Regions from separate parts of the Pseudoalteromonas sp. SIMBA_162 genome, predicted to be linked through region 1. Evidence: predicted binding sites of a transcription regulator. Region 1 holds the regulator's gene; the other holds the start of a gene.
What was found. Region 1 encodes sigma-54, which starts transcription at its own class of promoters, with help from an activator protein. Its sites were predicted from a motif close to GTTGGCACGNNNNTNGNNT; they were not measured.

Region 1 (5,743 bases):
TAGTAATTTAACTGATAACGCAATGATAGATAAAATTAATGCTGATAACATTCAGGTAGATATAAAATTACTAACGATGCAATCAGAGCAGCCTGTCATTGTTACAGGGCCCAATTTAAAAATCACCGGTAAAGGCTTAGAAGCCGATTTAAAAACCGAAGTGATAAAATTAATTAACCATACGCGAACTATTTATTATGACCAATAAACTATCAACACTCTTTATTATTCCAACATTTTTACTTGCATTAGGTACTAATGCCGCTGAACCAACAGCGCCAATTTCTGCAAATCAAATTTCGATTAGTGCGGATAAACAAGAGGGTCAACTAAAAGAAAACGTAGGTATCTTCGAAAAAAATGTTGAAATTATTCATGGCGACAGAAAAATTACCGCAGACCGCCTTGAGGTTCACAAGCGCGATGAGCTAGGCGACAACAAGCAATTGTTAATTGCCACAGGTACGCCTGCATATTTTGAAGAAAAACAAGCCGACGGCACAATAATGAGCGCCAGCGCTAATGAAGTTAGGTACGATGTTTCAACGCGTTTTTTAACATTAATTGGAGATGCAGAGATATCTCAAGCTGGGCAAAAAATGAATGCAAAAAGCATTACCTACGATATAGAACAGCAGCTTATTAGCGCCGAAAAAGATGAAAGTTCAACAGACCGTGTACACACTATCTTAGTGCCTGTGGAGCCTAAAAAAAATGACAAAGGCCAACCATGAGTACATTAAAAGCAGAGCTACTAGCCAAAAGCTACAAAGGCCGTGAAGTTGTAAAAAATGTGGGCTTAGAAGTTAAAGCTGGAAGTATTGTAGGCTTGCTTGGGCCAAACGGCGCAGGTAAAACAACAACCTTTTACATGATTGTAGGCTTAGTCCCTAGCGACAAAGGCAAAATATCTATCGATGATAACGATATTACGCTTTTACCTATGCACAGTCGTGCTAGATTAGGCATTGGCTACTTACCACAAGAGTCGTCTATATTTAGAAAATTAACAGTGTATCAAAACTTAATGGCTATTTTAGAAACTCGAAAGGAGCTCACTAAGCAAGCCAGAGAAGATACATTAAATAATCTATTGGATGAATTTAGCATTCAACACATTCGCGATAGCAAAGGTATGGCATTATCGGGCGGAGAACGTCGCCGAGTAGAGATTGCACGTGCTTTAGCCGCAGATCCAAAGTTTATTTTGCTAGACGAACCATTTGCCGGTGTTGACCCTATCTCAGTATTAGATATTAAAAAAATTATTGAACACCTGAAAAACCGTGGGATTGGCGTATTAATAACAGACCACAATGTAAGAGAAACCCTTGATGTTTGCGAAAAAGCCTACATTGTTTCTCATGGGGAACTGATTGCTTCTGGTACCCCTGAACACGTATTAAATGATAAAACTGTACGCGATGTATATTTAGGCGAGCAATTTAGGCTGTAACATTTACGCCTTATTTATAAGCATCTGCTAGTATTAATTATAACAACTTAAAAGGATTGTTAGAGATACATGAGGCAATCACTACAGCTGCGCATGGGCCAGCAACTTACAATGACACCTCAGTTGCAACAAGCTATTCGCTTGCTGCAATTAAGTACATTGGATCTTCAGCAAGAAATACAAGAAGCGCTCGACAGCAACCCATTACTTGAGGTTGAGGAGCAAGACTATGCCGATGATCTTGCGGGCAAAAATGAGCAAAAAGCAGATAATGATGAAGTTACAGTAACCGTATCTGCAGATGAAGCCCCTAGCGAGTATGAACAAGACAGTGGTGAAGCGCTTGCTAAAGATACCGTAAGTGACGACATGGCAATGGATGTTAGCTGGGATGAGTATATGAGTGCAGCCCCTGCATCATCTTCAGGCCCAATGCCTGAAGATGAGTCTATATATCAGGGCGCATCAACTGAAACGCTTCACGAATACTTAATGTGGCAATTACAATTAACGCCATTTAGCCCTACAGATGAAGCCATCGCTATTGCTATTGTAGAAGCGGTGGATGATTCAGGCATACTGACACTCAGCTGCGAAGAGATTTTAGAGAGCTTTAATCAAGATAACGACGATGACGTTGAGGTTGAACTTGACGAAATAGAAGCGGTTTTAAAGCGCATTCAGCTATTTGACCCAGTGGGTATTGCGGCACGTAGCTTACAAGAGTGCTTGTGTATTCAGTTAAATCAATTTGATAAAGGCACGCCTTTTATTGATGAAACAAAAATGATTTTAACAGAGCACATTGATTTGTTAGCTGCTCGTGACTACCGTACATTAATGAAAAAAACGAAGCTCAAAGAAGATGAGCTTAAAGAAATAATGACACTTATTCATACTCTCAACCCTAAGCCTGCAGACACAATAGTACGAGAAGAGTCTGAGTATGTAATACCTGATGTGTCAGTTAAAAAAATTAAAGGCCGCTGGATTGTAGAGTTAAACCCAGACAGCATGCCAAAAATTCGTGTAAACAGCCAATATGCAGCGATGTCGCGTACAGTTAAATCAAGCGGCGACAGTCAATTTATTCGCTCACATTTACAAGAAGCTAAATGGTTTATAAAAAGCTTAGAAAGTAGAAATGATACACTTTTAAAAGTAACTAACTGTATTGTTAAACAACAACAGGGCTTTTTTGAACACGGCCCAGAAGCCATGAAACCGATGGTTTTAAATGATGTTGCCGAAATGGTAGAAATGCACGAATCAACAATTTCGCGCGTAACTACGCAAAAGTATATGCACACACCGCGTGGAATATTTGAGCTTAAATACTTTTTCTCAAGCCACGTAAGTACCGAAAATGGTGGAGAATGTTCATCTACGGCAATACGTGCACTTATTAAAAAATTAATCGCAGCAGAAAACTCAGCAAAACCATTGAGTGATAGCAAAATTGCGGATATATTGGCTGAGCAAGGAATTAAAGTAGCGAGACGTACAATCGCAAAATATCGCGAATCTCTGGCTATTCCACCGTCAAATCAGCGAAAGAGCCTGATTTAAGACGCTAAACAAAGAGGGTAATGCTTATGCAACTAAATTTAACTGGTCGTCATGTAGAACTAACTGATTCATTAAGAGACTATATAAATACCAAATTTGCGAAGCTAGAAAGGCACTCTGATCATATTAATAATGTTCATGTCATTCTTGATATAGAAAAATTAAATCAAAAAGCAGAAGCAACTATTCATGTAAGTGGTGCTGAATTATTCGCATCCACTGAACATCAAGATATGTATGCAGCTATTGATTCATTGATTGACAAGCTTGACCGTCAAGTAATTAAACACAAAGAGAAGCTTGCTCGACACTAATATGATGAAATTAAGTTCACTTATATGCCAGGACTGCAGTAAAGCTGCGGTCCTTTTTAATAGTAAAAAAAGAATTTTAGAGTTTATTAGCGAGCTGGCTCACGATAAATTACCGTATTTATCTCAACAGGATATTTTGGGCGCTTTATTAACCCGCGAAAAGCTAGGCAGCACAGGGATAGGAAGAGGTATTGCTATTCCACATGGCCGAATGAGCGGCGCACAAGAACCTTTAGCATTGGTGTTAGTAAGTGAAACACCGATTAATTTTGATGCTATAGACAACCGCCCTGTTGATATTTTTGTTGCACTCATCGTACCTGAAGGCGATAACCAACAGCATTTAAAGACGCTAGCAACGATAGCTGATAAACTAAAAAATAAAGAATTTTGTAAGCAGCTTCGCTGTGCTAAATCGGATGCTGAGTTGTATCAAATTATTGTTGACCAATCGTAACAAATTTAAAGGGTGATTAATGGAGTTGATTATCATAAGTGGCCGTTCTGGTTCTGGTAAGTCGGTTGCTTTACGCGTTGTTGAAGATCTAGGTTATTATTGCGTAGATAACATTCCAGTAAATTTATTACCTTCTTTGGTAAGAAGCGTTTCTGATAACTACGATAAAATTGCCGTTAGTATAGATGTGCGAAATTTACCAAAAGAGCAAGATGAGTTTAATCACATCATCGAATACTTACCGGGTTTTACAAAACCAACGCTGTTCTACTTAGACAGTGAAGATCAAACCCTTATTAAACGCTTTTCTGAAACCAGACGCTTACACCCTTTATCAATAGATTCACTTCCGCTTGATTTAGCCATAAAAAAAGAAAAAGAACTTCTCGATGTGCTAATTACGCGCGCCGATTACATGATCGATACCAGTGAGCTAAGCGTTCATCAACTTGCTGAATCAATTCGCGAAAAAATATTAGGTAAAAAAGACAAGCAGCTAATTGTTACATTTGAATCTTTTGGTTTTAAACATGGCATTCCTAAAGAAGCAGATTACGTATTTGATGCGCGTTTTTTACCTAACCCGCATTGGGAGCCTGAACTAAAACCACTTAATGGCCTAGACCAACCAGTAAAAGATTATTTGGCTAGCCACAGCATAGTTCAAAAATTTACATGGCAAATACAAACCTTTGTACAAACATGGCTACCACACCTAGAGCGAAATAACAGAAGCTATTTAACTATTGCGATTGGCTGTACTGGCGGGCAACATCGCTCTGTATATTTAGCGCAAACAATTGGCGAAAGCTTTGCAGTTACGCATCCCAATGTAAAAATACGTCACAGAGAACAAGAAAAGTAATTTTACAAAACTAATAACCTGTTCAGCTTTGATAGAGTAATGTATGCGTATAGAAGACACTTTTTTAATACAAAATAAATTAGGACTGCATGCCAGAGCCGCGACTGTATTAGCCCAACTCGCTGTAAAATTTGATGCTTCAATCACCTTATTTCAAGATGATAAAGAAGCTGCTGGTGACAGTGTATTAGCACTAATGCTACTTGAAAGTAGCCAAGGTAAAGAAGTTAAAGTGGTATGTGAAGGGCCTGATGCAGAGCAAGCTTTAAATGCAATTGGAGAACTTATTTCGCAACGATTTAACGAACAAGAGTAACGTTAATTTTTAACATTTAAATAAAATAACTATAATCAAAATAACTGGCTGCTAGGTCGTACTCCCCCACCCATTAGGTAACAGTTACAGTATAAATAAAGGACGCCAATGCCCGAAGCTTTTGAACAAGACTACCCACTACAACAACTAAAACAAGTGACCAAGTCACTTAATAGTGGTCAGTTTGTTCAAGTTAGGCGCATGCTCGCAAAAACAGCGCCATGTGATACTGCGTTATTATTAGAATCATCTCCACACAAAATTCGTCGCTTGCTATGGCAGTTAGTTGATCCTGATGTTCAAGGTGATGTACTCGAAGAATTATCAGAAGACGTGCGCCTGGGTATTATTGCCCAAATGGAGCCTGAGCACATTGCTGCTGCCACTGAAGACATGGGTCACGATGACCTAGGTGAAGTATTACGTAGTTTGCCTGACACCGTTTACCAAGACGTTGTTAGCGCCATGGACACCCAAGATAGAGAGCGCGCAACACAAGCGCTATCTTATCAAGAGCGTTCTGCTGGTGCACTTATGAACACCGATACGGTAACTATTCGCCCAGATGTGACCATTGATGTCGTACTACGTTATATTCGACTTCGCGGAGAGTTACCTGAAGGCACTGATGACCTGTATGTGGTTGATAAACATAACTGCTTTATTGGTGCTTTATCGCTGAGTACATTGCTAACTAATCCACCAGAAAAAATTGTTCGCGATTTAATGGATGAAGAATGTGAGTCAATTCCAATTTCAATGGATG
Region 2 (5,743 bases), on a different contig from region 1:
CCCACTACTAAGCCATAACCTACCAACTGGTTCGATCTAACCCCTTCAACCATAGAAATATCTTTAATACGCTCAGCATGTGCCGAAAATTGACAACCTATTAGCGTGATTAAACAAATTAATTTTAATACATTCATAATGAATGCCCTCTAAAAAGGAAAAATCGAGCTGCTGAAAAAGCGTGTTAACCAACCTGCACTTTGCGCTTCTTGTGTTTGCCCTTTGCCAGAGTACTGAATACGCGCATTGGCTATTCGGTTTGACTCAACCGTATTATCAGAACTCACATCTTGCGGGCGTACTAAACCTTCCAAACGAATAAATTCTTCGCCAGTGTTTAATGTTAACCACTTTTCGCCACGAATAACTAAGTTACCATTAGGTAAAACACGCATAACATTAACCGAAATATTGCCAAATAAGCTGTTTGATTGATTTGATTTAGAATCCCCCGTAAAAGAGGCGTCACTACCAATACCAAACTGAATACTGTCGCCACCTATATTCACAGGGAGGCCACCAAGCCCTATGACAGGGTCTAGGCTTGCATCAGATTGCTTATCGGTTTCGGTTTTAGCTGCTTTAGTAGCTTGAGTAGACTCTTGTAAATTTACAGTAATAATGTCGCCAGTACGCAGTGCTTTTCTATCTGCGTATAAGTCGTTTGAAACATTAGTATTAAATAACGAACCCGTTGCAACTACGGGTTCCATACTTGGTTCAGGATACATTGGCGCATAATAGGGGTCATCTTGAACAACATCACTATTTTGTGTTGAAACACAGCCACTTAAAAATAATGTACCTACCGCAAATAACATATAATGACGCATAATTCCCCCTACACCTTATAATTGCTGATTGATGTAACTCATCATCTCGTCAACAGCCGAGATGACTTTAGAGTTCATTTCGTAAATACGCTGCGTCTCAATTAGGTTAACCAGCTCTTCAGTTACATTTACGTTTGATGTTTCAAGTGAGCCCTGAATAATTGTGCCTAAGCCTTCTACACCCGGATTACCTTGCACAGGCGCGCCACTTACTGCCGTCTCGGTATAAAGATTTTGCCCTACAGGCTCAAGGCCCGATGGATTAATAAAATCACTAATTGTAAGCTGGCCAATAACAACATTATCGGCTTGACCTGAAATACGTACAGATACCTCACCATCTTGTGAAATAGTAATTGATTGAGCATCATCGGGAACATTCATTTCTGGTTGCACTACATAACCAGATCCAGACGTTACAATTCGACCATCGCCATCGGTAGTAAACTGCCCATTACGAGAATAAGCAATATTGCCATCGGGTTGTAATACTTCAAAAAAGCCAGGCCCTGAGATCATCCAATCCAATGAATTCTCAGTAGTTAGCATATTACCCTGAGAAAAGTTTTTTTGGTTAGCCACTACTTTTGCACCAGCACCTAACATTAAACCAGACGGCATTTCAGTGTCTTGCGACGATCGCCCACCTGGCTGGTTAATATTTTGATAAAGTAAATCTTCAAAAATAGCGCGGCTTTTTTTATAACCTACCGTACTGGCATTCGCTAAATTGTTTGATATAACCGAAATATCGGTTTGCTGAGCGTCTAGCCCCGTTTTACTGATCCACAATGCTGGATTCATAATCGTGTCCTCATTTAAAGTTAAACTATGCGCATCAGCTGATCTTGTGATCTATCCAGATCTTCAGCTGTTTTCATCAGTTTTACTTGTAACTCAAATTGACGTTGATGGCTGATCATATCGACCATTTCGTGAACTGGGTTCACATTAGACATTTCTAAGGTTCCGCTTAATACTTTGACATTGGCAGAAGTATCAACAACTTCTCCTGCCTTAGGCCTAAATAAACCATCATTCCCTTTTTCTAGTTGAAAACTATTAGCTTCAACCACCTTTAAGCGGTCAACTTCTTCTAAAAACGTAGCAGGCGCCCCCTGCGGGCGAACTTGAATTGCACCGTCTTCACTAAATTCAATTTTTTCAATCGGTACTGGTAAAATGACAGGCCCGCCTTCGCCAATTACTTGACGACCATGGCTGGTCATTAACATACCTTCAGCGGTAATATTTAATGTACCCACCTTGGTGTAAGCTTCATTGCCTGAGGCATCTTGGACGCTTAACCATGCGTTATCACTCATTGCAATGTCGAGGTCTCTGCCTGTTTCAACTATGCCGCCAGAAGTCATATTAGAACCTGGGCGCTCTTGCATAGAAAACACACGTGATGGCAACCCTTCACCAAAAGCCTGCATAGAGCGAGCTTGTGCAAAGTCTGACTTAAATCCAGTAGTATTCGCATTCGCCAAATTATTGGCTTTAAGGGCCAGCCCCTGTAGGCTTTGTTTAGCGCCTGAGGCCGCAATGTAGACCATTTTGTCCATAGCATCGACTCATATTAAAAATCTCTATACACAAGAAATGCAAAATAGATGCCACAATAGGAAGTGATGTGAAATGGTTATAAAACAAACTAAATGAAGTGAAAATAAAAAGGGCCACTTTAAAAAGCAGCCCTTAAAATTATGTTAAGTATTAAATTAACGAATCTGTAAGATTGCCTGTTGTAGTGTTGAGTTAACCTCAAGCGCACGAGAGTTAGCCTGGAAGTTACGCTGAGCACTTATTAGGTCAACCAGCTCATTAGTTAAATTCACATTTGATTGCTCTAGTGCTGATGAATTTATTGAACCTAAAGTACCTGAACCAGGTTCACCTGCAATTGGCTCTCCTGACGTTAAGCTCTTTTTCCAAGAGGTATCACCAACTTGCGATAAACCCTGTGAATTAGAAAAACGAACCATCGCTACCTGACCTAAGAAAGATGTGTCGCCATTACTGTATGAAGCCACTATTTTTCCGTCGGTACCAATATCAATACCCGCTAAACGACCAACCGTAGCGCCATCTTGGTCTAGCGCTTTAACTTCAAATCGACTTGCGTACTGAGTGGGCTGCTTATTTGTAGTTGCAGCCTCATCTCGCCAATTAAGCTCTACGCCCGTATCAGGAAATGACGCGCCGTTGGTCAGTAACGAAGATAAACCAGTCCCAGCACCCGCAGGTAAAACTAACTCATCGAAACTGCTTGGGTTTGCATTAGCAACCCCATTTGTTGTTTCAGGTAAACCGCTTGAGCTAAAACCTAGGGTAGTTAAAGGTGTATATGGCGCAGTAGTTTGCTCAGCGCCCGTTGCTGGATCAACAACTAAACCATCGAGCGTTGCATGTATATCCCACTCATTAGGGTTTGTCGTCGGATCATTTTTTACAAAAAAGTATTGTAAAACATGTGCCTCACCCAGTGAATCGTAAACAGTGGTTGAAGTTGATGAGTTATACGAAGCACTTTCTGTTGGATCAAATGGCAACGAAGGCGCATCCGCACGCGAATCTAAGTTAAATGAACTGTATACCGTTGCCGTTGCACGAGGTGACCCAGACGAATCAGGGATTTGAAGTGCCGACGAAGTACTCAAACTGACTGAGGTAGTATCTCCGGTAGCTTCATCAACAGGGAAACCTTGTAAAAAGTTACCTTTGGCATCTACGATAAAGTTATCTTTATCTAATTTAAAAGCCCCTGCTCTTGTAAAGGTAAAATCTTGCGCCCCCAGGTCTTGGCTCATTGCAAAGTAGCCTTCACCTGTAATGGCTAAATCCAATGAGTTATTAGTAAATTGCAGCGAACCTTGGTGGAATTGCTGAGCAACCATAGTAGTTTGAACACCGTCACCATTTTTAGTTCTACCTGAACTAAACACTGAAGAAGCATATACATCTGCAAACTCAGCGCGAGACTCTTTAAAGCCGGTTGTATTAACGTTCGCAATATTATTTGCGGTAACGTCTAAATCTTTTTGTGCGGCAGCTATGCCTGTTAATGCAATATTGAAGCTCATAATTGACCTCTAATCTATTAAATACAGCCTGCAAACAGGCGAAATATTATCAAACTCTATTACGCGATCTCTGCGACATCAGTCAGCCTAACCGCACCTTCTTTAGTGTTAATAATGATGCCATTGGCACCGTTTATATTTACACTTTCAATATTCTTGAACGTAGCAATGGGTAAGCTTGAAAACTCACCATTTGTACTGCCTTCAGCTACAATATTGTATTCACCCTCAGGCAACCGCTCACCGGCTTCGTTTTTACCATCCCAAGCAAAGCGTATTGCACCAGCAGACTGTGAACCTAAATCAATACTGCGAACTAATTGACCTGACTCATCAGTAATACGAAGCGTTAAGCTATCTACTGGGCTTTCTGCAACGACTGAACCTTTCGCTTCACCCGTTGCATTTAAATCTAAGGAATCCGACTCAAGTAATGCTTGCTTACCAACCAATGTTGATGCCTGCAAAGCAGAGTTAGATGTCATCGAAGCTGCTAGCGACTCAAAATTACTATTAAGATTTGAGATACCTTCAGCCATCGTGAAATTGGTCATTTGTGCAATCATTTGATCGTTATCAGCAGGTTTACTCGGATCCTGAAACGATAATTGCTGAGTTAACAACGAGAAGAAATCTTCTTGAGTTAACGCATCGCTTTGCTCTTCGGTTGTCGTTGGTGTTGTATCCTGCCAACGCAAAGAATCTAAATAGGATGAAGATGTACTAATATCGTTACTCATAACCTACCCTCGGTTAACGCTGACCTAGCAGCAGAGTTTTACTTAACATTTGCTTAGCTGCATCAGCAACTTGCACGTTTGTTTCATAAGAGCGAGAGGCAGAAATCATGTTCGCCATCTCCTCTACAACATTAACGTTGGGTTTGTAGATATAACCATTTTCATCCGCACTCGGGTGATTAGGGTTGTATTCAATCTGCAGTGGTGCACTGCTTTCAACAATGCCCAGCACTTTAACACCAACAGAAGAGCCCTGATTATTACTTACCGACTCAGAAGCTTTGGTAAGCTCTGCAGCAAATACAGGTTGTCGCGCTCGGTACGTTTTGTCTTGAGAAGAGCTAATTGTATTAGCATTCGAAATATTACTCGCAGTGGTATTTAAACGAACATTCTGTGCGCTCATACCAGAACCAGCAATATCAAAAACGTTATATAAACTCATAATTATTATCCTTGACTACCGAGGGCTTTATTCAGGCCTTTAAATTTGCCGCTTAAAAATTGTAAGCTGGCCTGATACTCCATAGCATTCTGTGTATACAAGTTCCGTTCCACCTGTACATCCACTGAGTTACCATCACCTGTATCTGTTTGATTTGGCGTACGAAATAATTCATCACCACCCACACTACGGGTACCACCACCAATGTGTTTTTCATTAGTAGTTACCATTGTATTGCCGCTTTGCTGGTGTGATTTTGCCGCTTTTAATGCTGAGGCAAAGTTAATATCTTTTGCTTTGTAGCCCGGCGTATCAGCATTAGCAATATTACTTGCTAGCACTTCTGCTCGTTGTGAACGGATCAACATAGTATGCTGATGCACACCTAAAGCTTTATCAAAACTGATAGCCATAACCATCTCCAAAAAATTGACTTAACTTGAATAAAGCAATAAATAAGCCATTTATAATTGAGTGATTATATTTTTTGTAATCGAATGATTTAAAATGAAAAACGACACATAATGTGTCGTTTTGAAGGAAAGAAAAAAGGTTTATTTCTTTTGGTAAATAATGCCAGGGTTGCATCTAACCATATCAAATTCGTCACTCAACCCGGCCATTGACTCCGAAGCCCCT

Region 2: a site for sigma-54 is predicted at 2,439-2,457, ahead of R0J88_RS07725 (flagellar basal body rod protein FlgF). Genes of this name have one in related genera too.

What each region holds. Positions count from the first base shown of each region.
Region 1 covers NZ_JAWJBQ010000006.1:183,735-189,477, forward strand. Annotated here, with positions in the region: gene lptC (LPS export ABC transporter periplasmic protein LptC) at 1-208, shown strand, start outside; gene lptA (lipopolysaccharide transport periplasmic protein LptA) at 198-734, shown strand; gene lptB (LPS export ABC transporter ATP-binding protein) at 731-1,456, shown strand; gene R0J88_RS06700 (RNA polymerase factor sigma-54) at 1,526-3,025, shown strand; gene hpf (ribosome hibernation promoting factor) at 3,052-3,339, shown strand; gene ptsN (PTS IIA-like nitrogen regulatory protein PtsN) at 3,344-3,796, shown strand; gene rapZ (RNase adapter RapZ) at 3,816-4,661, shown strand; gene R0J88_RS06720 (HPr family phosphocarrier protein) at 4,705-4,977, shown strand; gene mgtE (magnesium transporter) at 5,086-5,743, shown strand, end outside.
Region 2 covers NZ_JAWJBQ010000008.1:6,568-12,310, forward strand. Annotated here, with positions in the region: gene R0J88_RS07710 (flagellar basal body P-ring protein FlgI) at 1-137, opposite strand, end outside; gene flgH (flagellar basal body L-ring protein FlgH) at 150-833, opposite strand; gene flgG (flagellar basal-body rod protein FlgG) at 849-1,637, opposite strand; gene R0J88_RS07725 (flagellar basal body rod protein FlgF) at 1,658-2,401, opposite strand; gene flgE (flagellar hook protein FlgE) at 2,558-3,919, opposite strand; gene R0J88_RS07735 (flagellar hook assembly protein FlgD) at 3,979-4,659, opposite strand; gene flgC (flagellar basal body rod protein FlgC) at 4,673-5,104, opposite strand; gene flgB (flagellar basal body rod protein FlgB) at 5,110-5,517, opposite strand; gene R0J88_RS07750 (CheR family methyltransferase) at 5,659-5,743, opposite strand, start outside.